Caulobacter sp. FWC2: one gene and its partner. The protein of the gene in region 2 binds, or shares a complex with, the protein of the main gene of each other region. Links are inferred from orthologs where the notes say so. Each region holds a gene or a part of one and is shown on either strand. Other genes may lie near its edges. The genes, in order: CSW62_RS10985 and pnp.

The links.
Region 1: the proteins of pnp (region 2) and CSW62_RS10985 are in contact, whole or in part, in a cryo-EM structure (PDB 9QH0), measured with the Escherichia coli proteins. The link is inferred for Caulobacter sp. FWC2 from one-to-one orthologs.

The regions. Positions count from the first base shown.
Region 1 is NZ_PEBF01000001.1:2,290,641-2,303,614, forward strand. The notes cover bases 498-3,832. They hold CSW62_RS10985 (ribonuclease E/G), read right to left. Parts: upstream 3,452-3,832; coding sequence 698-3,451; downstream 498-697. Other genes in these bases: CSW62_RS10980 (M48 family metallopeptidase), read right to left, coding at 498-555; CSW62_RS10990 (hypothetical protein), read right to left, coding at 3,375-3,593. Also shown: more of CSW62_RS10980, read right to left, coding at 1-497; CSW62_RS10995 (N-acetylmuramoyl-L-alanine amidase), read left to right, coding at 4,031-5,227; CSW62_RS11000 (penicillin-binding protein 1A), read left to right, coding at 5,400-7,766; CSW62_RS11010 (helix-turn-helix domain-containing protein), read right to left, coding at 8,978-9,283; CSW62_RS11015 (VOC family protein), read left to right, coding at 9,372-9,740; CSW62_RS11020 (polymer-forming cytoskeletal protein), read right to left, coding at 9,798-10,289; CSW62_RS11025 (peptidoglycan DD-metalloendopeptidase family protein), read right to left, coding at 10,270-11,421; CSW62_RS11030 (peroxiredoxin), read right to left, coding at 11,668-12,129; tyrS (tyrosine--tRNA ligase), read right to left, coding at 12,206-12,974. UniProt on the Escherichia coli protein: Endoribonuclease that plays a central role in RNA processing and decay. Required for the maturation of 5S and 16S rRNAs and the majority of tRNAs. Also involved in the degradation of most mRNAs.
Region 2 is NZ_PEBF01000001.1:5,082,941-5,099,559, forward strand. The notes cover bases 10,192-13,167. They hold pnp (polyribonucleotide nucleotidyltransferase), read right to left. Parts: upstream 12,761-13,167; coding sequence 10,622-12,760; downstream 10,192-10,621. Other genes in these bases: CSW62_RS24025 (hypothetical protein), read right to left, coding at 10,232-10,495; rpsO (30S ribosomal protein S15), read right to left, coding at 13,073-13,167. Also shown: CSW62_RS23990 (MFS transporter), read right to left, coding at 1-1,529; CSW62_RS23995 (PAS domain-containing sensor histidine kinase), read right to left, coding at 1,604-4,312; CSW62_RS24000 (Fe2+-dependent dioxygenase), read right to left, coding at 4,415-5,098; CSW62_RS24005 (TonB-dependent siderophore receptor), read right to left, coding at 5,240-7,582; CSW62_RS24010 (LysE family translocator), read left to right, coding at 7,793-8,425; CSW62_RS24015 (ribonuclease T2), read left to right, coding at 8,498-9,196; CSW62_RS24020 (alpha/beta fold hydrolase), read right to left, coding at 9,270-10,106; more of rpsO, read right to left, coding at 13,168-13,342; tRNA pseudouridine(55) synthase TruB, read right to left, coding at 13,357-14,289; 30S ribosome-binding factor RbfA, read right to left, coding at 14,292-14,786; CSW62_RS24050 (hypothetical protein), read right to left, coding at 14,936-15,472; CSW62_RS26675 (hypothetical protein), read right to left, coding at 15,552-15,719; CSW62_RS24055 ([protein-PII] uridylyltransferase), read right to left, coding at 15,779-16,619. UniProt on the Escherichia coli protein: Involved in mRNA degradation. Catalyzes the phosphorolysis of single-stranded polyribonucleotides processively in the 3'- to 5'-direction. Also involved, along with RNase II, in tRNA processing.

The DNA of each region.
Region 1 (12,974 bases), 2.8 Mb from region 2 along the record:
CAGAAACCCGGCGCCGGCCTGGTCGGCGCGTGATTCCTGTTCGCGGCTGTAGCCGAGAGCGCCCAGCGCGCCAGCATACTGGGCGTTGCCCAGCAGGACGGCGGCGCCGTCCGCGGACCCGGCTAGAGCGGCCAGGACGCCCAGGCCCATGGTCAGGATCATGGGCTTGAGGCCCGCGCGCGTCATCTCGCCCGAGCGGATCGGGTGGCCGCCGGCCAGGTGTCCGGTTTCGTGGGCGATGACGCCGCGCAGCTGGTTTGGATTTTCGGTCTGCAGGATCAGACCGGTGTTCAGGCCCATCTGCAGGCCCTGGGTCGCGAAGGCGTTCAGCGACTTGTCGCCGACGATCAGGATGCGCACGGTCCTGGGATCCAGGCCCGCCGCCGCATAGATCGGGTCGGCGTCGTGGTGGAGGATTTCCTCGATCTCGGTGTCCCGGATCAGGGAGGGGCTATCCTGGGCCAGGGCGACCTGGGGAACTCCGGACGCGAGCACGGCCAGCGCGGACAAAGCCACGCCGAGTCGCCTCCCAGCTTGCCCGCTACGCGAGGTCATTGAGTGATCTCCAGATCGCGCCCCCGCGAACCACGACCAGTCTAACTTGGAAGTCGGAGACGAGGGAACAAGGGTCTCGCTTCGGCTTCGCGACGATTTAGGCCCGCGCATCTTTCGACACGCGGGCCCTCATCAGGTCAGCCTACCGGCGCCACCAGCCCTTGCGGGGCTTTTCGGGCGGGGTGGTGATCTCGTTCGGATCCGGTTCGGCGGGAGCGGCCGGGGCCGTTTCGACGACGGGTTCCGGCTGCGCTTCCACGATCGGCTCGGGCGCCGGCGCTTGTACAGGTTCCGGAGTCGCTTTCGGGGGAACCACGGCGACGCTCTCGGTCACGGTTTCGGCGACGGCCTCGACGGCCGTTTCGGGAGCGGCTTCCGGCGCGGCCTCTTCGGCGACGGCCTTCTTGCTCCGCGAACGGGCGCGCTTGGGCTTCTTCGGCGCTTCCTCGGCTTCAGGCAGCTCGACCCAGACGTCGGACGGCGGCCCGGAGATCACCGGCGGAGCCAGGATCGGCGTTTCGTAGGGCTCTGCGGGTTCAGCGGGGCTGATCGCGTCGACGGCCGAGGTCGCTTGGGCCGAAGCCTCGACCACGGGAGCGTCGTCGCGATTGCGGCGACCACGGTCACGGCCACGACGACCGCGTTCGCGGGCCGGACGTTCCTCGCGCTCGACGCGTTCCGGACGCTCGGCGGTCTCTTCACGCTCGGCGCGGGCTTCCGGCGCCGGGCGGCGCGGTTCGCTGTTGCCGCCGACCAGGGCGGCCGGGTCGTGCCAGGTGAAGACGTTCTCGCCGAACGGGACGCGCGGACGGATCCAGACGAAGGCGTCGGTCGGACGATCGCCGTCCTCGCGACCGCCACGACGGCCGCCGCGGCGACCACGACGGCGACGGCGACGGGCGCCGTCATCGTCATCGCCGAACTCGGCGCGGTCTTCGGCGTCGCCTTCGAGCTCGTCTTCGTCGCCTTCGACTTCGGCTTCGGCCGGAGCCTCGCCTTCGGTCTCGCGCTCGTCACGACGCCCCCGACCACGACCACGGTCGCGGCGGCCACGGCGGCCCTTGCGGTCGCCGCGATCGTCTTCGCGGGTCTGCTTGCGGGCCGAGGCGTCGTCGTCGTCGGTATCCTCGCGCTCGAGGCTGTCTTCGTCTTCGTCGTCGATGATTTCGTCTTCTTCTTCGTCCTCGTCCTCGAAGGCCGTGGGATCGAAGTCGTCGTCTTCGTCGACATACGGCGCCGGGGCGATGGCGATGCGCTCACCCAGTTCGGTGCGCTCGATCTCCTGGTCGCCGGCGTGCAGGCTGTCATCGACCACGACGGTGATGTGCAGGCCGTGGGTCTCCTGCAGGCGCTGCAGATAGGCGCGCTTTTCGTTCAGGATATACAGGCCGACCGAACGCGAGACCTTCAGGATCACCGCGCCGCTGCCCTTCAGGGCCTCGGCCTCGACCGCGCGCAGGGCGGCCAGGGCGCTGGACTCGACCGAGCGGACGCGGCCGGTGCCTTCGCAGTGTTCGCAGACGTGGGTCGTCCCTTCCAGAACGCCGGTGCGGCGACGCTGGCGGCTGATCTCCATCAGACCGAAGCCCGAGATCTTGCCCATCTGGATGCGGGCGCGGTCGTCCTTGAGCGCGTCCTTGAGGACCTTCTCGACCGTGCGGTTGTTCTTGCCTTCATCCATGTCGATGAAGTCGATGACGATCAGGCCAGCTAGGTCGCGCAGGCGCAGCTGGCGAGCGGCTTCCTCGGCGGCCTCGACATTGGTCTTGAGGGCCGTGGCCTCGATGTTGCGCTCGCGCGTGGCCTTGCCCGAGTTGACGTCGATGGCGACCAGGGCCTCGGTCTGGTTGATCACCAGATAGCCGCCGGAACGCAGCGGCACGACCGGCGAATAGATCTGGGCCAGATGGTCCTCGATCTTGTGCTTGACGAACAGCGGGGTCGGGTCGCGGTAGTTGAAGACCTTCTTGGCCTGGCTCGGCATCAGCATGCGCATGAAGTCGCGCGCTTCTTTATAGCCGGCGTCGCCCTCGACCCAGATGCCCTCCAGGTCCTTGTCGTACATGTCGCGGATGGCGCGTTTGACGAGGTCTTCTTCCTCGTAGATCAGCGCCGGGGCGACCGAGTGCAGCGTGTTGTCGCGGATGTTTTCCCACAGCCGCAGCAGATATTCGTAGTCGCGCTTGACCTCGGCCTTGGTGCGCTTGGCGCCGGCCGTGCGCACGATCAGACCCATGCCCTGCGGCACGTCCAGGCTGTTGACCACGCTCTTCAGGCGGCGACGGTCCGACACCGCGGTGATCTTGCGGCTGATGCCGCCGCCACGGGCGGTGTTGGGCATCAGGACGCCGTAGCGGCCGGCCAGCGACAGGTAGGTGGTCAGGGCGGCGCCCTTGTTGCCACGCTCTTCCTTGACGACCTGGACCAGCATGATCTGCCGGCGGCGGATAACTTCCTGGATCTTGTACTTGCGCATCAGCCGGCGTTTGCGGCGCGCCAGCTCTTCTTCGACGTCATCATCGTCGTCATCGACCGCGTGGCCGCCGTTGACGTCGTCCTCGTCGTCGCCGCCCGAGGCGCGACGCGAGACCGGGGTGTCGTCATCGTCATCGCCCGAGTCGTCGCGCATCAGCGCTTCACGGTCGGCGACCGGGATCTGGTAGTAGTCCGGGTGGATTTCGTTGAACGCCAGGAAACCGTGGCGGTTACCGCCGTACTCGATGAACGCAGCCTGGAGGCTGGGCTCAACGCGGGTCACCTTGGCGAGGTAGATATTTCCGCGAAGCTGTTTGCGAGTCTGGCTTTCGAAATCGAACTCTTCAACCCGGGTTCCGTCCACGACGACCACACGCGTCTCTTCGGCGTGTGCTGCGTCGATCAGCATCTTCTTCGACATTAAGGAAGTCTCCACGGCGCGCGGCGGGCGCAAGGCCCGGTCGCCGTTCTGAATGAAGGGCGCGCGCGTCGCCGACCGTCGCACCGTCAGCGCGGTTGCGAAGGGTCGGGTGCCAAAGGCGGTCGGGTGCGGCGCAGCCCATTGGGGGTTTCGTTTTTCCCTACCGCGCGTGAAGCGCGGACTGGATGGTTTGCCTGTCGCGTCACGAATGGCGCGAGGAGGTGGTGTTGTCGCGCCGGATGGCGCGGATCGGATGGCGCGTCGTCGCCAGAAAGGCGTTTGAGCCCGACGCGAGCCCTAGATCCGGCGTCTCGGTAGGCTTCTCGCCCGCCAGATCGGCCGTCTCTCGAACACTATCTAGTCTGCCGCCTCCGCGCCGGAAGAGGTTCAGGACCACTTTCGAGGCTCGGGCGGCCCACACGGAGTCGTGACGATCACGACATTCGCGCACGACGGGACTGTAGCCACATCGACGCACAAAAGAAAAGCTTTCGACGGATGATCTGGACTTAACCCTTTGGCTACCGCCCCGGGAGATATTGACATTCAGTTCACCAGTTTCGGACTACGCGGGCGGGAATGCGTAAGTTTCTTATCAGTTTGGCCCGCATGGGCTGGGTCCGGGCGGCCCTGATTGTCGGGGGCCTGACGGTCGCCGGCGTCGCCGTGGCCACCGCCCAGGGACCGGCCGCGCCCGCCGGCGTGCAGAAGGTCCGCTTCGGCGGCGACCGTAACGAAACCCGCGTTGTCATCGACCTCGACCGCGCCGCGGCCGGCAAGCTGATTTCCGACGGCATGAGCGACCAGCGCCTGGTCATGGCCCTGCCGAACGTCCTGGTGTCTGGCGATCTTCAAGGGTCCGGCCAGGGCCTGGTCAAGCGCTGGGTGATCGACGAGGCCGCCGGCGGCGCCCGTCTGCGCCTGGACCTGACCGGCAAGGCCGAGGTCCGCCGTCGCTTCCTGCTGCCGCCGGGCGATGGCGCGACCGCCTATCGTTATGTCATCGACCTGAAGGCCGTGGACGCCGCGCCCCTGGTCGCCGCCCCGCCGGCGCCGCGCCTTACCTTCGCCAGCGCACCGGTCAAGGCCGCGCCGCTGCGCCTGAAGAAGGTCATCGTCATCGACGCCGGCCATGGCGGCAAGGATCCCGGCTCGCTGGGCGCCAACGTCTTCGAGAAGGACGTCACCCTGGCCGCGGCCAAGGCGCTGAAGGCGCGCCTGGAGCGCACCGGCCGCTTCCAGGTCGTGCTGACCCGCGAGACCGACACCTTCATCCCGCTGGAAGGCCGCGTGCAGATCGCCCGCCGCGCCGACGCCGATCTCTTTATCTCGCTGCACGCCGACTCGGGTCCCGACGTCAGCACGCGCGGCGCTTCGGTCTACACCGTGTCTGACAAGGGCTCCGAGCGCGTCGGCCTCGTCCTCGACAAGGACGACTGGCTGATGAAGGCCAACCTGCCGGGCCGCGACCGCGCCGTCAGCCAGATCCTGCTGGACCTGTCGCAGCGCGCCACCAAGAATCGCTCGGCCGCCTTCGCCCAACTGCTGCTGGCCAGCGTCGGCGAGGAAACCACCCTGCTGCGCCGCAGCCACCGCGACGCCGGCTTTATAGTGCTGTTGGCGCCGGACGTGCCGGCCGTGCTGCTGGAGATGGGCTTCATCACCAATCCGGAAGACGAAGCCTTCCTGACCACCAAGGCCAGCCGCAACCGCCTGGTCGACGCGGTCGGCGACTCCATCGAGGCCTATTTCTCGGCGGGTCTGCGCAAGTCCTGATCTCCCGAAGCGGGGAGCGGCTTTCCCTTTTGCCTGTCGCCCTCTAATCACAGGGGTGATCGTTCGTGCTTCGCGTCGCGAGGTGCGACCGCAAAACCGCTTACGGTTCGGCGCCAAGCGATCTAGTGAAGTGTGTGCGGCAGGCGAGGGGGCCTGCCTCGACGGAGGTCGCGTGGATCTGAAACCCACCGAACGATGGATGGCCATCGCGGGCGTGGCGGTGCTTTCGGCCATCGCGGTCGCGGGTTTCGCGATCGCGATCTACGCCGCCTGGCTGTTCCATGACATGCCCGACGCCGGCGAGTTGCAGGACTATCGTCCGCCGACGGCGACGCGCGTCTACGCCTGGGACGGCACGCTGATCGGCGAGTACAGCAAAGAGCGCCGGATCTTCATCCCCTACGACCAGATCCCGCCGCAGCTGGCCCAGGCCTTCCTGGCGGCCGAGGATCGCAACTTCTTCCAGCACGGCGGCGTCGACGTCGGCGGGCTTTCGCGGGCCATGCTCAAGAACGTGGGCAACGTCGTTCGCGGCAAGCGCCTCGAGGGCGGCTCGACCATCACCCAGCAGGTCGCCAAGAACGTCCTGCTGACCAGCGACGCCACGGTCGGTCGCAAGTTCAAGGAAGCGATCCTGGCCCACCGCCTGGAGCAGTCGCTGACCAAGCAGCAGATCCTCGAGCTGTATCTGAACGAAATCTGGCTGGGCTATCGCTCGTTCGGCGTCGGCGCGGCCGCCTACAACTATTTCGGCAAGTCGCTGCCGGACCTGACCCTGGCCGAATGCGCCTTCCTGGCCTCGCTGCCCAAGGGACCGGACAACTACCATCCGATCCGCAACAAGGCCAAGGCCATGACCCGGCGCAACTGGGTGCTGGGCCAGATGGCCGAGCAGGGCTGGGTGTCGAAGGCCGAGGCCCAGAAGGCCATGGCCGAGGATCTGGTGGTCCAGTCCGCGCCCAAGCGCGCCGCCTACCGCGACGCCGACTACTTCGTCGAGGAAGTGCGTCAGCGCGGCATGGCCACGCTGGGGCCGCGCCTCAGCGAGGGCGGCTACTACATGCGCACCACGCTGGATCCGCGCCTGCAGACGGCTGCGCGCTCGGCGCTGATGGACGGCCTGGAGAAATACGACCGCCGCCACGGCTGGCGCGGGGCCTGGGGCCATGTCGAATCGACCGACCTGGCCTGGGAAAAGACCGCCCTGGCCAAGGCCCCGCCGGCGGAGCGCGGCAAGTGGCGTCAGGCCCTGGTCGTCTCCAACGACGGGCGGGTCCGTCTCGTCAAGGACGAGGGCGAAGGCCAGCTGGTTGGCGAAGACGTGACCTGGGCCAAGAACGGCAAGGGCCTGAAGGCCGGCGACCTGGTGTTCGTCGAGAAGACCGACGCCGGCTATCGCCTGCGCCAGGTTCCGGCGGTCAATGGCGCCCTGGTGGCCATGGAGCCCTATACGGGCCGGATCGTCGCCCTGGTCGGCGGCTACAGCTACTCGCTGTCGAACTTCAACCGCGCCACCCAGGCGATGCGCCAGCCGGGCTCGTCGTTCAAGCCGTTCGTCTACGCCACGGCGCTGGAGAACGGCTACACGCCGGCCAGCGTCGTCGTCGACAGCGCCATCACGTTCAAGGGCGCCAACGGTCAGGACTGGAGCCCGGAGAACTACCACAAGGAGTTCTATGGAGCTCAGCCGCTGCGCAAGGGGCTGGAGCAGTCGATCAACGCCATGACCGTGCGCCTGGCCCAGGGCGTCGGCATGAAGAAGGTCGTCGACTTCGCCCAGCGCGCCGGCGTGGTCAAAAGCATGGACCCCGTCCTGGCCATGGCCCTGGGCGCGGGCGAGACGACGCCGTTCAAGCTGACGGCCGCCTACGCCGCCTTCGTCAATGGCGGCCGCCGCGTCGATCCGCACCTGATCGAACTGGTGCAGGATCGCGAGGGCAAGGTCATCTTCCGGGCCGACAAGCGCGACTGCGAGCGCTGCGACGCCGGCTTCAACGGCGATGAGAGCCCGCGCTTCGCCGCGCCGGGCGACCAGATCATGGACCCGGTCACCGCCTACCAAATCACCTCGATGCTGCAGGGCGTTGTGCAGCGCGGCACCGCGGCCGCCGTCAGCTCCCTGGGCCGTCCGCTGGCGGGCAAGACCGGCACGACCAACGAGTACCGCAGCGCCTGGTTCGTCGGCTATTCGCCCAACCTCGTGGTCGGCGTCTTCGTCGGCTTCGACGACAACCGCTCGCTGGGCGAGGGCGAGACGGGCGCTGTCGACGCCGTGCCGGTGTTCATGGACTTCATGAAGGTGGCGCTGGACGGCCAGCCGGCCGTCGACTTCAAGCCGCCCAAGAACGCCAAGTTCGCCCTGGTGCGCGGCGTCCGCGAGGCCTTCCGGCCGGGCACCGAACCCAAGGTGGAGGTCGCGCCGACGGGGCCGATCCCGTACGAGCAGATCTCGCCGGGCCTGCCGCAGCCGGTCCAGCAGGCGCCTCAGCCGGGCAAGCCGCCGCCGCAGAAGGTCGATCCCCTCAGTGGGCTCTATTAGGGCGGGCTCTACGAACTCTCATTGCGCGGGAGCGCGACGCGCGTTATTTCCCGCGCCCTTCAACACTGTCACGGAGTAACGTGATGCGACCGGATGTCGAGGCCGCCGCGGCTGACATCGAGCAGTCCATTGGACTGCTCAGGAGGCGTCTTTGACTGGGATGTCGCCCTCCGAAAGCTCGATGAGCTGAACGCCCGGGTCGAAGACCCGACCCTCTGGGATCGCCCGACCGAGGCCCAGGCCGTCTCGCGCGAGCGCGCCGCCCTGGCCGCCAAGGTCGAGGCCGTGCAAGGCATCGAGCGCGACGTCAAGGACGCGCTGGAGTATGCCGAACTGGCCGACATGGAGTCCGACGAGGATTCCCTGAACGACGCCCGCGCCCAGCTGAAAGCCATCAAGGAACGCGCCGGCCGCGCCGAACTCGAGGCCCTGCTCTCGGGCGAGGCCGACGGCAACGACGCCTATATCGAAATCAACTCCGGGGCCGGGGGCACCGAGTCGTGCGACTGGGCCGGCATCCTGCTGCGCATGTACACGCGCTGGGCCAACGCCCACGGCATGACGACCGAACTGATCGAAGAGACCGACGGCGACCAGGCTGGCATCAAGTCCGCGACCTTGCTGGTCAAGGGCCCGAACGCCTATGGCTGGCTGAAGACCGAGGCCGGCGTGCACCGCCTGGTGCGTATCAGTCCATATGACAGCAGCGCCCGCCGTCACACCTCGTTCGCCTCGGCCTGGGTCTATCCCGTGGTCGACGACACGATCGAGATCGAGATCAACCCGGCCGACGTGCGGACCGACACCTACCGCGCCTCCGGGGCCGGCGGGCAGCACATCAACAAGACCGACTCGGCCGTGCGTCTGACGCACATCCCGACCGGCATCGCCGTGGCCTGCCAGGCCGGGCGCTCGCAGCACCAGAACCGCGAAGAAGCGTGGAAGATGCTGCGCGCTCGTCTCTACGAGGCCGAACTGCAACGGCGCGAAGCCGCCCAGCAGGCGCTGGAAGACCAGAAGACCGACATTGGCTGGGGTCACCAGATCCGCAGCTACGTCCTGCAGCCCTACCAGATGGTCAAGGACCTGCGGACCAACGTCGAGACCTCCGACACCGCCGGCGTGCTGGATGGCGACCTCGACGCCTTCATGGGCGCCTCGCTGGCCCAGCGCGTCGGGGCCACGCGCGACGCGGTCGAAGGCTAGTACACCTACCGCTCCCGCTGACGCTTCCAGGGCGTCAGTGGGACATAGGTCGCGGCCTCGGTCGGTCCCGCGCGACTGACCGACACCAATCCCCGACGTTTCAGATTGTCGACGGCGTTCTGCACCGTGCGTCGCGACTGGCCCGTGCGCTCGGCCAGTTCGGCGTGGCTGAAACTGGCGCGGCCGTCGGCGTGCGCCGCCACGATCGCGAGATACACCAGGAACGACGACGGCTTGTGGTCGTGGCCGACCAGATCCGCCATCAGGGTGTCGAGCACGTAGCGGTCGATGGCGTAGGTGGGGGCATCCATTGCTATAGCATTGCCTGCATGACTTCACCCCCGCAAGGGCGCCGCGCTACCTCGCTGTCATGGAAGACCCACGGGGCAGGGGATAGAGATGAGCGTGATCAGCAAGTTGAAGTTCGTGGGCATTCCGGTCAGCGACCAGGATCGGGCCCTGACCTTCTGGACCGAGAAGATCGGCCTGCGCGTGGCTACTGATCAGCCGATGGGGAACCAGCGCTGGATCGAGCTCTCGATTCCGGGCGCGGAGACCGGCCTTGTCCTGTTCACGCCCGAGGGCCACGAAGACCGCATCGGCACCTTCTTCAATGGCTCGCTGGCCTGCGACGACGTCGAGCACGCCTATCGCAAGCTGTCCGACAAAGGCGTCGTGTTCGAAGGCCCGCCTGAGAAGCAGCCTTGGGGGACCTTCGCCAAGTTCAAGGATCCCGACGGGAATACCTTTGTGCTCTCAAGCCGCTGATACGAAGAACGCCCCGGAGTGATCCGGGGCGTTCTTGAATTCGGAAGGTCCGAGATCTCAGCCCGCGACGGGCTTGGCCTGGGCGATGGCCAGTTGTTCCGGCTGCGGCGCCGGCTGGGCGGCCGGGGCGGGGCGCTGGAACTTCAGGCTGCGGCCCTGGAAGAAGGCGCCGGTTTCCATGGCCAGCTGCTCGTGGGTGATGTCGCCATCGACGTACGAGGTGCCGTAGAGGCGGACCTGCTTGGAGGTGATCGCGCCGACCACGCGGCCGCGCACTTCCACCGCCTCGGCATAGACACCGCCCTCGACATGGCCGGTCTCGCCGACGGTGAGCCGGCCGACGCGGACGTCGCCCTTGACCACGCCGTCGATCTGCAGTTCGCCTTCGCCGGTGACGGCGCCCTCGATGGTCAGGTCGGCCGACAGCAGGGACGCCACTTTCGGCGGCCCGCGGCGGACCTGGTCGACAGGCGCGGCCGCCATCGGGGTCGGCAGGGGTTCGATGCGAGCCGGGGTCTTGGAGCCCGACTTAGCTTGCTTGCTGAACATACTCACCAGCCTTCAAGTAGCGATTGGGATTCTGGGCCTTACCGTTGACCCAGACTTCGTAGTGAAGATGTGGACCGGTCGAACGGCCGGTCGAGCCCATGGCCGCGATGCGCGAACCGATGGTGACGCGCTCGCCGACGCGGACGCCGATGGTGGCCAGGTGGGCGTAGCGGGTCTTGAAGCCGCCGCCGTGGTCGATCTCGACCGTGTTGCCGTAGCCCGAGCGCACGCCCGTGAAAGAAACGACGCCCGGGGCCGTGGCCATGATCGGGGTGTAGTAGGCGCCGGGGAAATCCAGGCCCGAATGGAAGGCCGGCCGGTGCGTGAACGGGTCGAAGCGGACGCCGTAGCTGGACGACAGGGCCGGATTGCCGGTCGGGCGGTAGAAGGGCAGCTTCTTGGCCGCCGCGCCCAGCGAGCGCATGTCCGACATGTCGTTGGCTGCGTGCTGGATGCGGCTCGCGAAATCCTCGTCGACGTCGAGAACAGCGGCCAGCGCGCGTGGATCCTTGGCCTCGATCAGCGGGCCGCCCAGCGACACGCCCCGGCCGGTGAAGTTGCCGGCGTCCAGACCCGCCATCCGCATGGCCAGGCGCAGGCGCTCGGCGCGGCTCTTGGCGAAGCTCTCGGCGGCGTCGATCAGGCGCTCCTGGTCCATCCGGGTCGCCTGGATGCGCTGAACCGGGCTGGCGGCCAGCAGGCGCGGCTTGGCGACGGTCAGGGCCTGGGCGGCGCCGGGCACGCCCTTGAAGTCGGAAACGAGGAGGGCGAGAGCGGCGTGGCGCTTCTCGACCGAGGCGGCCAGATCTTCGAGCGAGCCGTTGGTGGCCGAAAGCTGGGCCACGGCGCTGTTCAGACGGGCCTGGCGGTCGGCGTTGAGACGCTCGTAATAGGCCTTCTGGCGAATGACTTGTTGGTCGGTCGAGCTGACCGCCAGGGCGTTCACCGCCATCGCAGCGGTGCAGACGCCCATCCACAGCGCGGTGACGGCGACGACGGACGCGCCCAGCAGCTGCTTGTTGGTGGAAAAGACGTAGCCGCGCATCTCGCCGCCGGAGCGGATATAGATGTGCCGTTCGGGAAATAGGGCTTCGAGAGAGTGCCGCAGTCGCTTAAAGCGCTTGATCGCCATCGCCCAAGAAACCCCCCGTTTCAGGTCTGGGGGATATGCTATGAGAAAGCGGAAACGCGCAAGACTGTTCGCGCCCTAAGGGAGCGCGAGTCGCAAAATATAATCTTGCGCTACGTTCCTTAACGATTTCTGACCGCGACGGCCACGTTCACGGCGGCGCGTGCGCGAAAAGGTCACAGGCAGCGGCGCCGATACAACACGCCGGCGAACAACCGGTTCCCGAGACACGAAGAGCCAGGCGAAATTTTACTTGATGGCCTTGGCGGCGTTCATCACGGCCTTGATGTGGCCGGGGACCTTCACCTTGCGCCAGACCTCGCGGACGACGCCCTCGCGGTCGATCAGGAAGGTCGAACGGTCTATGCCCATATATTTGCGGCCGTACATGCTCTTCTCGACCCAGGCGCCATAGGCCTCGACCACGTCGCCCAGAGGGTCGGCGGCGAGATCAATGGTCAGGTCATGTTTCTTGCGGAATTTGGCGTGCGAGGCGACGCTGTCCTTGGACACGCCGACGATCACCGCGCCCAGCTTTTGGAATTCCTCGACTTCCGACGAGAACTGCAGGGCCTCGGACGTGCAGCCGGCGGTGTCGTCCTTGGGATAGAAGTACAGGACGACGTTCTTGCCCTTGAAGCCGGCCAGGCTGACGCGGCCGGTGTCGGTCGGCAGGTCGAAATCGGGGGCCTTGTCGCCGGGCTGCAGCATCGAACGCGTCTCCAGGTAGCAGGGGGTAACCCCGGCCCTTGGCTACGCCAGGGCCGGGACACGGATCAACCCATAACTAAACGGGCTTCACCAACACGATCTTCTTCTTGCCGGCCGCCAGCTTGACGACGCCCTCGACGAGGTCCGCCGAGGTGATCACCCGGTCCGCGCTGGCCTCGGCCTTGTCGTTGACCTTCAGGCCACCGCCCTGGGCCAGGCGACGGGCCTCGCCGCGCGAGCCGGCCAGGCCAGCGTCGGTGAACAGGGCCGCCAGCACGATGCCCGCTTCCAGGTCGGCCGCCGGGACCTCGAAGGTCGGCAGGTCGGCCGAGAGCGCGCCTTGCTCGAACGCCTTTTCAGCGGCGTCGCGGGCCTTGCGGGCTTCCTCGTCGCCGTGGGCCATGCGGGTGGCCTCGTCGGCCAGCACCTTCTTGGCGTCGTTGATCTGGGCGCCTTCAAGGGCTTCCAGCTCGGCGATCTTGTCCAGCGGCAGGTCGGTGAACAGCTTGAGGAACCGGCCGACGTCGGCGTCCTCGGTGTTCCGCCAGAACTGCCAGTAGTCGTAAGGGCTCAACTGCTCGGCGTTCAGCCACACCGCGCCGGCCATGGTCTTGCCCATCTTGGCGCCCGAGGCGGTGGCCAAGAGCGGCGTCGTCAGGCCGAACGCGGCCTTCTGGTCGACGCGGCGGGTCAGCTCTACCCCGTTCAGGATGTTGCCCCATTGGTCCGAGCCGCCCATCTGCAGCACGCAATTGTACTTGCGGTTCAGCTCCAGGAAGTCGGTGGCCTGCATCAACATGTAGTTGAATTCGAGGAAGGTCATCGGCTGCTCGCGCTCAAGCCGC
Region 2 (16,619 bases):
GTGACGATGGCGAAGGCGAAGAACGGCACGAAGCCGCCCACCCAGCCCGTGCCGATGTGATAGGGCAGCGACAGGGCCGTATAGCGCACGCGCGTCGGGAACAGCTCGACCAGGCAGGCCGCCAGCGGACCGAACAGGGCAGTCGCGCCGATCACGAACACGAACAGCACGCCCAGCATCAGCGGCTTGTTCATCCGGGCGGGGTCAGCCTTGGCCGGATAGCCGGCCTGGGCCAGGGCAGCCTTGATCCGTGTCTCCACGCCGCTCTTCACCGCCTTGACCTCGGCCTTGGCCAGGCCCTTGGCGCTCTTGGAGACGATCTCGACGCCGCCGATCTTCATCACCGCAACCGAGCCGGCCGGCGCCGTCTGGTTGGCGTAGGAGACGCCGGCATTGGCCAAGGTGCTCTTGATGATGTCGCACGAGGTCACGAAGGCGGCCTTGCCGACGGGATCGAACTGCAGCGAGCAGTCCTTGGGATCGGCCACGACCACCACGGGCGACTTCGCCGAGGCCTCGGCCAGGGCCGGGTTGGCGGCCCTTTCAAGCAGGTGGAAGCCGGGGAAATAGAACAGCAGGGCCAGGGTCATGCCGCCCAGCATCACCGGCTTGCGGCCGATCCGGTCCGACAGCCAGCCAAACACGACATAGAACACCGCGCTGATCGCCGTGGCGGTCATCATCACGCCGTTGATCGTCGCCGCGTCGACCTTCAGGAACTTCTCCATGAAGGTCTGGACGTAGAAGAAGCTGGTGTACCAGACCGCTCCCTGCGCGCACATCATCGACAGGAAGGCCAGGATGACGAGCTTAAGGTTCTTCCACTGGCCGAACGCCTCGGCATAGGGCGCCTTGGAGGCCTGGCCCTCTTCCTTCATGGCGGCGAAGGCGGGGCTTTCGGTCAGCTTCATGCGCATCCAGACCGAGACGCCCAGCAGGCCGATGGAGACGGCGAACGGGATGCGCCAGCCCCAGGCGTCGAACGCTTCCGTACCGACGACCGCCCGCGTGCCCATGATCACCAGCAGGGCCCCGAACAGGCCAAAGGCGGCCGAGGTCTGCACCCAGGAGGTCGACCAGCCGCGCTGGTTCGGCGGCGAATGCTCGGCGACATAGATGGCCGCCCCGCCATACTCACCGCCCAAGGCGAAGCCCTGCACGCACCGCATCAGGATCAGCAGGATCGGCGAGATGACGCCGGCCTGCTGATAGGTCGGCAGGAAGGCGATGGCGAAGGTGGCGCCGCCCATCAGCAGCACCGTGGCCAGGAACGCGCCCTTGCGGCCGGCCTGGTCGCCGATCTTGCCGAACACCAGGGCGCCCAGCGGCCGGAACGCGAAGCCGACGCCGAACAAGGCCAGCGCCGCGATATAGCCGGCAGTGTCGTTGAGTCCGGCGAAGAAGGTCTTGGAAATGACCTGGGTCAGGCTGCCGAAGATAAAGAAGTCGTACCACTCGAAGGCCGTGCCGGCCGAAGAGGCCGCGACCACCGTGCGCATCGACGCGCGTTCCTGACCTGCTTCGGCCATCTCATTCCCCCGTTATTTGAGCCCTGCTTAGCGTGGTTCAGGGCTCGGGGAAAAGGGGCGAGGAAAGCGACCGGTCAGGCGACGGCGCCCTGGCTGTCGTCGCCGGCCCGCGACAAGCGCAGGATCTCGGCGACCAGGGCGGTGGGGGAGATCGGTTTGGCGGCCACGCCGTCCATGCCGGCGGCGCGATAGGACGCTCGCTGGTGGGCCATGACATTGGCGGTCAGGGCGATGATCGGCGCGCGCGCCTCGGGTCCCGGCAGGGCGCGGATACGGCGGGCGGCCTCCAGGCCGTCCATCCCGGGCATCTGAACATCCATCAGGATCAGATCGAAGGTTCCGTCGCGGGCGGCCTCGACGCCGGCCGCGCCGTCGTCGGCGACGCTGACCTCGGCGCCCAGCTGTTCCAGGATCCGGCGAGCGACCAGCTGGTTGGTCCGGTTGTCCTCGACGACCAGCACCTTCAGTCCGTCCAACAGGTCGTCGCAGGCCGGCTCGGCCGGACTGGGGGCCAGCGCCGGCGGGGCGGCGATGGTCAGGGTGAAGGTCGAACCCTCGCCCGGGGTCGAGCGGAACGCCACCTCGCCACCCAGCATCTGAGCCAGTTTGCGAGTGATGGCCAGGCCGAGGCCGGAGCCTCCGAAGCGACGGGTGGTGCTGGCGTCGGCCTGCTGGAAGCGTTCGAACAGGCTGCCTTGCGCTTCCAGCGGCACGCCGATGCCGGTGTCGATCACGTCAAAGACCAGGCGCTGGCCCTCCGCCGTCATCACCTTGCGGGCCCGGACGGTCACGGAGCCCTTGAGGGTGAACTTCACAGCGTTGCCGATGAGGTTGAACAGGGCCTGGCGCACGCGGGTGGGGTCGGTCTCGATCCAGCCTAGATCGTCGGCCAGGTCCAGTTCCAGCCGCAGGCCCTTGTGCGTCGCCTGACCGGCCAGCAGGCGGATCACGCCCCCGGCCAGTTCGCGCGGATCGACCGGCTCGCGATTGAGGTCCAGGCGCCCGGCCTCGATGCGCGAGATGTCGATCACGTCGTCCAGCAAGGTCGACAGCATTTGGCCCGCGGCCAGGGCCTCTCCCAAAAGGTCGGCGCTGTCGCCGGACGGCAGCTCACGGCGCAGTACGTGCATGACCCCCAACACCCCGTTCATCGGCGTGCGGATCTCATGGCTCATATTGGCCAGGAACTGGGCCTTGGCCTCGTTGGCGGCCTGGGCGGCGCGTTCGGCGGCCATCAGCGCCAGCTCGGCCCTTTTCTTCTCGTCGATGTCCAGGACGAGACCGACCGCCTTGCGCGCGACGCCGTGGGTGTTGCGGCGCACGTCGTGGAAAATCCGCACCCAGCGCGTATCGCCGCCAGGCGTCAGCACCCGCACGTCGTACTCTTGCGTTTCCACCAGGCCGTCGCGCCACCACTCGGCGGCGCCCTTGTAGAGATGGGCTAGATCGTCCGGATGGATCATCGGCCAGGCGGCCTCGCGCACATCGTCATAGGCAACGTGGCGGCCCATCATGCGGTGGAACTCCGGCGAGCCCCAGAAGCGCTCGGCCTCGTGGTCGATCTCGTAGACGCCGGCGCGCGCCGCGCCCAGCGCGACCTTCAGGCGACGGGCGTTGATCCGAGCCTCGCGCCGCGCCGCCGTCAGGGCGGTGACGTCGTCCATATAGGTGATGACGCCGACGATTTCGCCGGCCCCGTCCAGCCACGGCCGGGCCTCCCAGCGGAAGGCCCGCTCCACGCCTTCGGCGTCGAACAGGCGGTCCTCGCGGCGGGTGACGACCTCGCCGGACAGGGCCCGGGCGACCCCCGCCACGAAGCGGCGCCTGCCGCCATTGGTCAGCTCCGACAGGGTCTTGCCGATGACCTGGGCCTCGGTCGACCGGAAGATCTCCAGGAAGCGCGGGCTGACCAGGCGCAAGCGCATGTCCAGATCGTAGACCGCCACAGCGAACGGGGCGTCCTCGACCAGCTGACGGGCGCGGCGCTCGCTCCAGATCGCCTTGTCGCGGCTTCGAGCCACGTCGGTGATGTTCTGGGTGATGCCCTTGAGGGTGAACAGTTCGCCCCGTCGCTCGCCGGCGCGATAGGTGCTGCGGAAGGTCCGCCAGCAGCCGTCGTCGCCGAGCAGGCGGAACTCGACCGAGCCGCCCTCGCCTGTGCGGATAGCGTGGCCAAAGGCTTCCCGCACCACCTCGCGCTGGTCGTCTGACAGGCGGGCCAGGAACTGGTCGACCGTCGCGACATTCTCTGGCGACAGGCCAAGTCGCGCTAGAACATCGGGCGCCCAGTCGATGCCCCCGCCATCGGGCTCGTAGCTCCAGACGCCGATGCCGGCCTCCTCGGCCAGGATCTGTCGGGTGCGGCGGGCCGTCTCCAGTTCAGCCCGGCTCGCCACCTCGGCCGAGATGTCGTGCATCAGCCCGATCATCTCGCCGTTCGGACCCAGGCGCGACCGACCCTGCACCCAGATCACGCGGCCGTCCTTGCAGCGAATCTGCAGTTCGTTGATCGCCTCGCCGGTCGCGCGCATGCGATCGCCGCTCTGGATCAGTTCGGCCTGGCTTTCGGGGTGAGCGAACTTGAGAGTAGGCTGGCCGATCAGCTCCTCGGGGGTCCAGCCCGTCAGGGTGGTCCAGGCGCCGTTGACGCTGACGAAGCGGCCCTCGGGCGAGACCACGGCGAAGAGGTCGCTGGCGTTCTCGAACAGCCAGCGCGCGGCCTCGGCCTCGCCAAACGGCGACGGCGCTCCTACGACCCCTTCGTTATCTCGCCCCTGGGACATCAGGTCTCCGCAAAGTTGGGCGGATCGTGGGGCGCAACCGTAAACTTATGGTTCGCAAGACCGACCGATGTTCCGCGAACGTGCTCTCCCAGCCTCGATTTCCTACACCTCGGCCCATTGGCGCAGCAGGTTGTGATACACGCCGGTCAGCGACAGGACGCCCTCGTCGTCTGCCTCGACCTTGCGGGCCAGGCGCTGGATAGCGATGTCCATCTCCAGCAGCATCGTGCGCTTGGCGTCGTCGCGGATCAGGCTCTGGATCCAGAAGAAGCTGGCGGTGCGACGGCCGCGCGTCACCGGCGTGACATGATGCAGGCTGGAGCTGGGGTAAAGGATCATGTCCCCCGCCCCGAGCTTGACGACATGGTCGCCATAGAGGTCGTTCACCACCAGCTCGCCGCCGTCGTAGTTCTCGGGCTCCTCCAGGAAGAGCGTGGCCGAGAGATCCGTTCGCAGACGCCGGCCGCTCAGCGGGTCGCGGCGGATGGCGTTGTCGACATGGTCCCTGAAGCCCATGCCCTCGCCGTAGCGGTTGAACATCGGCGGCAGGATGACCTGCGGCAGGGCCGCCGAGACGAACAGCGGATTGGCCTCCAGCGCCTGGAGGATCGCCTCGCCGACGGTCCGGGCGGCCTCGCTGTCCTGCGGCAGCTGCTCGTTGGTCTTGGCGCGCGCGGCCTGAAATCCCGAGGTCAGGTTGCCGTCGACCCACGGACCGGCGTCGAGGATCGCGCGGCACTCGGCGACCTGCGCCTTGGTCAGCACCTCGGGAATCTGCAGCATCATCGGGACATCCTTGTTGCGACTCATTCCTAGCATGCCACAACGGGTCGTGTTTGATCCGGATCAGGCCGGGACGTAAAGCGCCCCGCCCGGCCCTGAAGAGGCCGGACGGGGCGCTGACGCGAAGCCGCTCGTCGGGGAGGACTAGTACTTCACGTTGACGGTCAGGATCGCCTGGCGGCCCGGCGCCGGATCGGCGTGGTGAACGCCGTTGGTGCGCGCGATGTAGCGTTCATCCGTCAGGTTCTGGACGTTCAGCTGCAGGTCGACCTTCGGGTTGATGCTCCACGAGGCGAAGGCGTCGTAGCGCGTGTAGGACGGCGCATAGACCCGGTTCGCGCCACCGCCGGCCCCGCCCTGGTTGCCGCCGAAGCTGGTCGACACGTAGTAGGCGCCGCCGCCCAGGGCGATCTGGCGGGTGATCTTGTACGTCGTGAAGGTCGAGAAGGTGTGCTTGGGCGTGTTGGCCAGCGGGTCGCCCTGGTTGACGCCGGTATAGGCGCCGCGGACCAGCTCGCTGTCCATGTAGGTGTAGCCGCCGAACACCTGCCACTTCGGCGTGACGTTGCCCGAGAAGCCGAGCTCGAAGCCCTTGACCTCCACCTCGCCGACCTGGGCGTAGGTGTTGGCGTCGATCTGGATCTGGGCGTTCTTGCGAGTGGTCTTGAACGCGGCCGCCGACAGGGCCAGCGTGTCGTGGAACACATTGGCCTTGGCGCCCAGCTCGAAGCTTTCGCTGTCTTCAGGCTCCAGCTGGACCGTGGCCAGGTTGCCCGTGCCGGTCGAGGTGTTGCTGTTCTGGTCGCCGCCCGAGATGCCGGGAGGCGTCGACGAGGTGCCGTACGAGACATAGAGGCTGGAGCTTGCGGTCGGCTTGTAGACCAGGCCGGCCTGGTAGTTCGTGAAGTCCCACGAACCGCCGCGCGGCGTGTAGGTCACGGAGGTGACGACGCCGTTGGCGCTGGTCGAGGACGCGTCGACGCCACGGCTCTCGTAGCTGTCATGACGCAGGCCCAGGTTCAGCAGGATCTTGTCGCCGAACTTGATGGTGTCGAAGCCGTAGATCGCGGCCGTCTTGGTCAGGTTGCGCGTAAGCGGCCCCTTGTTCAGTGTGCCGACCCAGACGTCGTTGGCGTTAGGCTTGTAAACGAGCGTGCAGTCGCCGCCGCCGACGCTGGCCAAGGTAGCCGCCGCGATCACGAAGCCGGTCGGGCAGGCCGAGGTGGTCGTGCCGTAGGGCAGGTAGCTGGCGTTGCGATTTTCTTCGCGGCTCAGCTCGATGCCGATGTCGAAGCTGTGCTCCAGGCCGGCGAAGGTCTTCTTGCCGTGCAGGTCGGTGACGGCGGCCACCGTCTCGGTCGGGTTCCAGCGGCTCTTGGTGCCGCGCTTCATCCACCACTGCCCCTGGACGAACTGGGCCGCGCCGCCGTCGCCGGGGTTGGTGACCAGGTAGTCGTTCACGCTCTTCGAATAGCGAACCACCTGCCGGACGTTCAGGTCGTCATCAATCTTGTGGTCGATGGCGAAGGTGGCGATGTCCGACTGGGTCTTCTGGAAGTCGCGGCTCTTGATGCCGTAGAAGCTGCGACGGTCGACGTTCAGGATGCCCGAGGCCGTGCGCGGCTCGATCGTCTTGGTCAGCAACGGGATGCCGTAGTCGGGCGTCTGGTTGGTGTCGAGGTGATAGTAGGCCACGGTGATCTGGGTGTCGCCGTTCAGGCCGATGGCCAGCGACGGCGCGACACCCCAGCGGTCGAAGTCGACGGCCTTGCGGCCGGGAGTATTTCCCTGCGTACCCAGCACGTTCAGGCGCACCGCGACGCTGTCATTGATCGCGTAGTTCAGGTCGGCGGTGGCGCGGACATAGGCGTCCGTACCCATGCCGACCGAGCCGCGCGCGAAGGTGTCGGCCTTAGGGGTCTTGGACGACAGGTTGATGCTGCCGCCGCCCGAACCGCGGCCGCTATAGGCGCTGTCCGGGCCTTTCACGACCTCGACCTGCTCGAGATTGAAGATCTCGCGGGTCTGGCCGCCGCTGTCGCGGACGCCGTCGACGAAGATATTGTTGGCCGAGCTGGAGCCGCGGATGAACGGACGGTCGGCCAGCGGCTGGCCGCCTTCCCCAGCGCCGAAGGTGATGCCCGGTGAGGTGCGCAGGATGTCGGTCAGCGAAGTGGCGGCGGTCTGCTCGATGATCTTCGAGGTGATGACCGTCACGGACTTCGGGGTGTCGACCAGCGGCGCGGTGAACTTGCTCGACGACGGGTCGGCGACGCGGCGGGCGTCGATCTTGACGGTCGAGACCTCGGTATTGTCGTCGGCGGTCGGGACGGCGGCGGCCGGGGCGGTCGCGATCGGCGCGGCGGCGTCCGCCTCGCCCGCGACGGCGGCATGGGCCAGGCCCAGGCCCGCAAGGCCGGCGACGGCGGCAGCGCCCAGGGCGCGACGAGGCCGGCTTACAACGCCGACAGAGTTCGGATTACGCATGATCGTCCTTATTCCCCGAGGGCTCGCCGTAGGGCCCCTCCTGAAATTGCGACGCGTTCTTAGCGTTCCTGCAAAGCAGTCGCAATGATAATCGTTCTCAGTTGCGCGACGTGGCGGAAAGGCGACGCTTTGGACGCGGGGCGGTTCGCGCTGCCCGCGCCCGAGCGCGTCATGCTAGAGCTTGGGCCGCACGAATACGGAGCCTGCGCCATGCCCGACGCCAAGACCTGGATCGCCTTCACCTTGGTGTGCCTGGGGATGGCCCTGACCCCCGGACCGAACATGCTTTATCTGGTCAGCCGCTCGATCTGCCAGGGCCGCTGGGCGGGGATCGTGTCGCTGATCGGCACCGCGGCCGGCTTCGTGGTCTACCTGCTCTGCGCGGCGCTGGGCATCACAGCCCTACTGATGGCCGCCCCGATCGCCTATGACGTCCTGCGGTTCGGCGGCGCCCTCTATCTGGCGTGGCTGGCCTGGCAGGCGATCAAGCCCGGCGGCGCCTCGCCGTTCCAGGTTCGCGAGCTGCCCAAGGACAGTCCAGTCAAGCTGATCACGATGGGTTTCGTGACCAACATCCTGAACCCCAAGGCGGCGATGCTTTATCTGTCGCTGCTGCCGCAGTTCATCAGGCCCGAGCACGGCGGGGTCTTCACCCAGTCCCTGACCCTGGGCCTGTCCCAGATCGCCGTCAGCTTGACGGTGAACGGCGCGATCTGCCTGGCCGCCGGGACCATCGCCACCTTCCTGGCCACCCGGCCGAGCTTCGCCCTGATCCAACGCTGGCTGATGGCGACCGTGCTGGGCGGCCTGGCCGTACGGATGGCCACCGAGGCGCGGCGCTAGGCATCAGCAAAGGGTTTCTTGACGCCGACGACGGCGCGGGTCCCTATCCGCGCCGCTGTTCCGGAGTTCATGATGAAGACCGCCCTCGCCACCGCTTTCGCCGTCCTCACGCTCGCGACCGGCGCCCAGGCCGCAAACCTGAAGGCCTGCGCGGTTCCGCCCGTTGTGACCCCCGCACCGGCCGAGATCCCGCCGGCCGACGAAATCCACACCGACGTGCCGATCGCCGCCTATCTGCTGGCGCTGTTCTGGTCGCCCGAGGCCTGCCGCGCGGGCATCCCGGAGTCGGACAAGGTCATCCAGTGCCAGAACAATCATTTCGGCTTCACGGTGCACGGTCTGTGGCCGAACGGGCCGGACCGGATCCACCCGCGCTACTGCAAGCCCAGTCCGCCGATGAACCCGGCGACCGTGAAGGCCAATCTCTGCATGACCCCCTCGCCCTGGCTGCTGCAGCACGAGTGGCAGGCGCACGGCACGTGCAACTGGGACAGCCCCGAAGCCTATTTCAAGAAGGCCCAGAAGGTCCGCAAGGGCCTGAACGTGCCGGACCTTGCTCCCGCCGGCGACACCATTACCGCCGGCCAGATCCGCGACGCCTTCCTCAAGCACAACAAGGGCGTGACCCGCGACGGCCTCAATGTCCGCGTCAAGGACGGACGCCTGACCGAGGTCTGGGTCTGCCTGGATCTGAAGTTCAAGCCCGCCGCCTGCAGAGGTGGCAATGGCGCGCCTGACGCGGCGCAGGTGCGGGTGACGCCGAAGGGGTAATTTTCTTTCTTCGTGCAGACAAACGTCATCCCGCGCCTGAAACGCGGGATGACGGGTGTTGATCGCTGGGAGACTAGCCTTCGATGAAGGCCAGCAGGTCCTTGTTGATCGTCTCGGCCTCAGTGGTGGCCATGCCGTGCGGGAAGCCCGGATAGGTGATCAGCGTGCCGTTCTTCAGCAGCTTGATCGCCTGGCGGGCCGAGGCGTCGATCGGAACGACCTGGTCGTCCTCGCCATGCAGCACCAGAACCGGCACGTCGATGACCTTCAGGTCTTGCGTGAAGTCGGTCTCGGAGAAGGCCGCCACGCAGTCGTACAGCGCCTTGACGCCGGCCATCATACCCTGGCGCCACCAGTTGTCGATCACGCCTTGGCTGACCTGCGCGCCTTCGCGGTTGAAACCGTAGAAAGGACCGGCGGCAACGTCGCGGAAGAATTGGGCGCGGTTATAGGCCGTGCCGTTCCGGAAGCCGTCGAACACCTCCAGCGGCAGGCCGCCAGGATTGGCCTCGGTCTTCAGCATCAGCGGCGTCACGGCGCCGACCAGCACGGCCTTGGCGACACGGCCAGGCTCAGCCCGGGCCACATAATGAGCGACTTCGCCGCCGCCGGTCGAGTGACCAATGTGGATGGCGTTCTTCAGGTCGAGATGCTTGGCCAGAGCGATGACGTCGGCGGCATAGGTGTCCATCTCATTGCCGGTGTCGGTCTGGCTGGACCGGCCGTGGCCGCGGCGGTCATGGGCGATGACGCGATAGCCCTTGGCCAGGAAGAACATCATCTGCGCATCCCAATCGTCCGACGACAGGGGCCAGCCATGGTGGAAGACGATCGGCTGGGCGGTCTTGGAACCCCAGTCCTTGAAGAAGATCTGGGCGCCGTCGTTGGTGGTGAGATAGCCGCTGCTCATGTCCGTTTTCCCTCTGGCTGGGAGGCCGTCTGGCCCGTCCCGTTGTTCCGATGAGGAGAGAATGAACGCGGACGATCAGCGCGGATATGGAAACTATGGAAATCCATTGTTTCCAATTTCAACCTTTATCCGCCGACGCCCTTCAACACCCAGTCGTAGCGCTGAGCCGGCTGGTAACCGACGATCGGACTGGCGCGGACGATCTCCCGCAGGTTCTCGTCGAGATCGCGCATAACGACGTCGATCAGAGAACTGCGCGCCACTCGGATCGCCTCGTCCCTGGGCGCGGTCCTGGCGCAGGCCGGACAGCGCGCGGCAAAGCCATCGCCCTCTCGCACAACCTGGACATCGACCCGGCACGCTCCGCACTGAACGACATGGTCGGCCATCGCTCACCTCCTGCTCCGCAACCCAGAATGGAACAAAAAGTGAACAATGGGAAGCCCAAACGCAAAACGGGCGGCCCCTTTCGGAGCCGCCCGCCTGATCGCGTCCAGAAAGGGGACGGAAGGGGCTTACGCCTCTTCGGTCGCGCCTTCCTTCTTGGTCAGGTCTTCGCCGGTCTCTTGGTCGACGACCTTCATCGACAGCTTGGTCTTGCCGCGATCGTCGAAGCCCAGGAGCTTCACCTTGACGATCTGGCCTTCCTTCAGCACGTCCGACGGCTTGGCGACGCGTTCGTTGCTGATCTGGCTGACGTGGACGAGGCCGTCCTTGGCGCCGAAGAAGTTCACGAAGGCGCCGAAGTCGACGACCTTCACGACCTTGCCGTCGTAGATCTTGCCCACTTCAGCTTCGTCGGTGATCGACTTGATCCAGTCGATCGCGGCCTTGATCTTGGCGCCGTCCGAGGCCGAGACCTTCACGGTGCCTTCGTCGTTGATGTCGACCTTGGCGCCGGTGGTGGCGACGATCTCGCGGATCACCTTGCCGCCCGAACCGATCACTTCACGGATCTTGTCGGTCGGGATGGTGATGGTCTCGATCTTCGGAGCGTAGTCGCCAACGTCGTCACGCGGGGCGTCCATGGCCTTGTTCATCTCGCCCAGGATGTGGGCGCGACCTTCGTGAGCCTGGGCCAGGGCCTGCTTCATGATCTCCGGGGTGATGCCGGCGATCTTGATGTCCATCTGCAGCGAGGTCAGGCCTTCGCTGGTGCCTGCGACCTTGAAGTCCATGTCGCCCAGGTGATCTTCGTCACCCAGGATGTCCGACAGAACCGCGAAGCCGTCCTTTTCCAGGATCAGGCCCATGGCGATGCCCGAGACCGGACGGATCAGCGGCACGCCGGCGTCCATCATGGCCAGCGACGAACCGCAGACCGTGGCCATCGAGGACGAGCCGTTCGACTCGGTGATCTCCGAGACCAGGCGGATCGTGTAGGGGAAGTCTTCCTTGGCCGGCAGCATCGGACGCAGGGCGCGCCAGGCCAGCTTGCCGTGGCCGATTTCGCGGCGGCCCGGGCTGCCCATACGGCCGGTTTCACCGACGCTGTAGGGAGGGAAGTTGTAGTGCAGCAGGAAGGATTCCTTGTAGGTGCCTTCCAGGGCGTCGATGAACTGCTCGTCGTCGCCGGTGCCCAGGGTGGCGACCACGATCGCCTGGGTCTCGCCGCGGGTGAACAGGGCCGAGCCGTGGGTGCGCGGCAGGATGCCGACTTCACCCAGGATCGGACGGACGGTGCGGACGTCGCGGCCGTCGATGCGGATGCCGGTGTCGAGGATCGAGCGACGGACGATGTCCGCTTCCAGTTCCTTGAAGACCGAAACCAGCTTCAGCGGGTCGATGCCGGCCGGGTTGGTGTCGCTCTTGGCGAAGGTCTCGATGGCCTTGGTCTTGGCGGCGCCCAGGGCGGCGACGCGTTCGGCCTTGCCACGGATGGTGTAGGCGTCGGCCAGGTCCTTGCCGACGGCCTTCTTCACTTCGGCCTTCAGGGCGTCGGTGTCTTCCGGTTGGAAGTCGAAGGGCTCCTTGGCGGCGTGCTCGGCCAGGTCGATGATCGCGTCGATCACCGTCTGCATTTCCTTGTGGGCGAAGTTGACGCCGCCCAGCACGATCTCTTCCGAGAGCTCTTGGATTTCCGATTCAACCATCATCACGGCGTCGGCGGTGCCGGCCACGACGAGGTCCATCTTGCTTTCCTTCAGCTCGTCGAGCGTCGGGTTCAGCACGTAGCCGCCATCGACGTAACCGACGCGCGCGGCGCCGATCGGGCCCATGAACGGAGCGCCCGACAGGACCAGGGCGGCCGAGGCGGCGACCATGCCCAGGATGTCGGGATCGTTCTCGAGGTCGTGCTGCAGCACGGTGACGACGACCTGGACTTCGTTCTTGAAGCCCTTGACGAACAGCGGACGGATCGGACGGTCGATCAGGCGGGAGACCAGGGTCTCCTTTTCCGACGGACGGCCTTCGCGCTTGAAGAAGCCGCCCGGGATCTTGCCGGCCGCGAAGGTCTTTTCTTGATAGTTGACCGTCAGCGGGAAGAAATCTTGACCGGGCTTCGCCTTCTTGGCGAACACGGCGGTGGCCAGGACGACGGTTTCGCCCATGGTGGCCAGAACGGCGCCGTCGGCTTGACGGGCGATGCGACCGGTTTCGAGGACCAGCGTCTTGCCGCCCCACTCGATCGTCTTGCGCTTGATATCGAACATTTTTGCTTCTTTCGGTTCCGAAGGACCCATTTCCTTCAGGACGGACAGGGGCGGGCGGCCGAAGGGCGGTCCCGAGATTTCCTCATCCAGTTCGACAGGCGTCCGAAGATCGTGATCCCCGGTTTACGTGTTCGGATCGCGCATACAGCGGACCCGCGGCAACCTTTCGTTTCGGCCTGTCTCGAAACGAAGGCTTAGACTTGTCGCGTGACGAATATCGAAGCCGGAAGCCACTTTCGGCAAACCAGTTCGACCGACACGCTCCAAAAAGCATTCGGCCGCTCTACGAAAGCAGAGCGGCCGAATTGTGCCTTAGCGACGCAGACCCAGCTTTTCGATCAGGGCCTGATAGCGACCGGCGTCGGACTTCTTCAGGTGGTCGAGAAGCCGGCGACGCTGGGAAACCAGCTTCAGCAGGCCACGACGGCTGTGGTTGTCCTTCTTGTGCGTCTTGAAGTGCTCGGTCAGGTTCGAGATGCGTTCCGAGAGGATCGCGACCTGGACTTCAGCGCTGCCGGTGTCGCCAGTGGTGCGGGCGTGTTCGGCGATGAGAGCGGCTTTGCGCTCGATGGTGATCGACATCGGGTTGTCTCCGCTCAGGTGAGTTGGAAGACCCGCACCGGATTGAGCTTTCCGGCGCGCATCTCGCACAGGGCCACCAACCTGTCGCCGGAGATGGCGGAAACGGTGCGATCGCCGGGCGTGAGCTCGGCTTTCAGCGTTTCTACCTGCCTCGGGAGCAGGACGATGGCGCGTCCCTGTGCAAGCCGGAAGGCGTCTTCGTCGGTCACGGCCAACGCCGGGATGTCGTCCAGCGCGGTCTCGACCGGAAGCAATGCCTCCGACAGCCGGGCCTCATAGCTCAAATTCTCAAGGGTTTCCAGCGATATCGAGGTCGCCTCGGCAAACCCGCCCACCCGTGTCCGGCGCAGGTCGGCGACGTGACCGCAGGTTCCCAGCGCCTTGGCCAGGTCCCGGACCACGGCCCGGACATAGGTGCCCTTGCCGCATTCCATCTCCAGGGTGACGTGGTCGGCGTCGGCCTGCTCGACAACCTTCAGGTCGAAGATGTTGACCTTGCGGGTCGGCAGTTCGAATTCCACGCCGTCACGGGCCAGGTCATAGGCGCGCTCGCCGTCGACCTTGATGGCCGAGAAGTTCGGCGGGATCTGGTCGACCTCGCCGATGAAGGCCGGCAAGGCGGCCTCGACCTGCTCCCGGGTCGGACGCACGTCGGAGGTTCCCGTCGTCTCGCCCTCGCGATCCAGGGTCGTGGTGTCGCGGCCCCAGGCGATGGTGAAGCGATAGGCCTTGTCGGCGTCCATCAGGAACGGAACGGTCTTGGTCGCCTCGCCCAGGGCGATGGGCAAGATCCCCGTGGCCAGAGGGTCCAGCGTGCCGGCGTGGCCGCCCTTCTGGGCGTTGAAGGCGCGACGCACCCGGCTGACGGCCGAGGTCGAGGTAAGGTCATAGGGCTTGTCCAGGCAGATCCAGCCCGAGACGGCGTCGCCCTTCTTGCGGCGCGCCATGCCTAGGCCTCGTCCCCTTGGTCGTCATCGTCGCCCTGGACGTCCGCCAGGGTGCGCACGTCCTGCTGCACGCGCGGATCGTCGAACAGGCGGTCCATATAGGCCGCCGCGCCGAAGCTTTCGTCGTGGATGAACTTGAGGTCCGGCGTGAACTTCATGTCGATCACCTTGCCCAGGCGCCCGCGCAGGAAGCTAGCCCCCCGGTTCAGGGCCTTCATGACCTCTTTGATGTCCTCATCCCCGCGGCCAGCCTCGCCCTTCAAGCCGGCGCCCAGGGGTTCGACGAAGCAGACGGCGTGCCGCAGGTCGGGGCTCATCCGCACTTCCGACACCGTGAAAGAGACGTTGACCAGCACCGGGTCGGCCAGGCCTTCCTCGCGGAAGACATCGACCAGGGCGTGGCGGATCAGTTCGCCGGCGCGGAGCTGGCGTTGCGAAGGGCCCGTCGGGGAGGCCTTCTTGGTTTCGGCCTTTTTGGGGCCCGATAGGCGCTTCATGGCGCGGAATCCTTGTGGCCCGGCCGGCGGATCGAACGCCGGTCGCGGGGAAAATCGGAAGGCGGGGTGTCTAGGCTTCCAAACGCTAGAAGTCCAGTCCGGTCTCCTTCTCCCGCCCAAGCCCCGCGGGGTGTTCCTGCCGAGCCCCCCTACTCCTCCCGCAACTCCAGCGCCGTGAACGGCGCCTGGCCGCGTTCGATGCGGATCAGGTCCAGAACCCCGACGATCTGGCGTGAGCGCCATTGACCTTGAAGGTAGGAGATCGGACCCAGGGTGACGCCCGCCGCGACCTGGATCGCCACGGTGCTGTGCTGACGAATGAAGCTCAGCATGCTGTCGCCCGCCAGGTCCGCCATGATGGCCGCGATGGTCAACGGTACGGTCAGGTAGAAGACCACCACCGCCCGCACCATCTGGTCGTGACGACGGGCGTTGAGGCTGGCCAGGGCCGAGAGGGCGTCGAACGTGGCGTCGTCGATCCCGTCCAGCAGCGCGAAGGCCTTTACCGTCGAAGGGTTCTTGCGAAAGCCGTTGAGGAAGTCGACGCCCATGTAGCCCCAGGCGCCGGGCGTATAGAACGCCTCCAGGAACAGGTTCCAGGCCGGGAACAGGCGCTTTAGCTTGTCCCAAAGCGCCCAGGCCTCGGCGGCCTCGCCCCTCGCCGTCACCGTAGTACCCTTCGCCATACCGCCCCCGCACTCAACCTTTAGGAAAGGTCTAAGCAGCCGGCCCGGCGATGTCGATCCGCGTCCATCCGGAATTGGCTCAGGACTTCGACGACAGGTCCGGGCGCGAGGCCAGGAAGGCAGCCTTTTCTGCGGGCGTCAGCACCTTGGCGGTCTGACGCCGCGCCACCTTCGGCGTGGGTCGGGCATAGGTCTCGGCGGTCGACGCGGGCTTGAGGTCGGCCAGACGCTTGATGGGCGGCTTCATGTCGTTCCTCGTTTGCGGGGCGAGTCTAGACGGTGATCCATGACGCCCGCAAGACGCCCTTACCGCGCCACGCTGGCCCGCGCGCGCTTCAGGCCCAGGCGGGAGCCCGGCGCGGAGGCCTCGTTCTCCTCCAGGGCCGCCAGAAGGTCGGCCTTGACGGCCGTGACCTTGCGGGCCTCGGTCAGCTTTCCGCCCTCCTGCGTCTGGACGTAGAAGGCGTCGACCGCCCGCTCGCCATAGCCGTCGATATGGGCCGACTGGATGGAGAGGCCGTTGTCGGCCAGGGTCTTGGCCAGGGCGTGCAGCAGGCCGGGCCGGTCGCGGCCCGAGGCCTCGACCACCGTGGCGTCGTTGGAGGCCTCGTTGTCGACCGTCACGGTCGGCGCGATCGAGAAGGCGGCGGCGCGGGACTGCTCGGAGCCCCGGCGCGGCTCGACGCCCAGCGGCTCGCCCTTGCCGGCCGCTTCCAGCGCGTCGGCCAGGCGGCGCAGGGCGCGGGGGTTCTCGCAGCCGAACGGCGCGCCAGTCACGTCCTGGACGTAGAAGACGTCTAGCGCCTGGCCCTGACGGGAAGTGAAGACCCGAGCCCCGACGACATTGCCGCCCAGGGCCGAGATGGCCATGGCGAGGTCGGCGAACAGGCCGCGACGGTCCTTGGCCGCGACCACGATCTCGGCGGCGTTCTGGCCCTGCTGCACCCGGCCCTCGGCGGCGGCCCCGCCCTGGATGGCTGCGCGGCGGGCCAGGGCGGCGTGCTCGAACAGCTCGTCCTGCGGGAAGGCGCTGAAATAGGCGTTTTCCATCGCCGACACCCAGCCCTTGGCGGCCGGATCGATCTCCAGCAGCGTGGCGCGGGCGGCCTCGGCCAGGCTTTCCTGGTGGCGCAGGACGTTAGCGGCG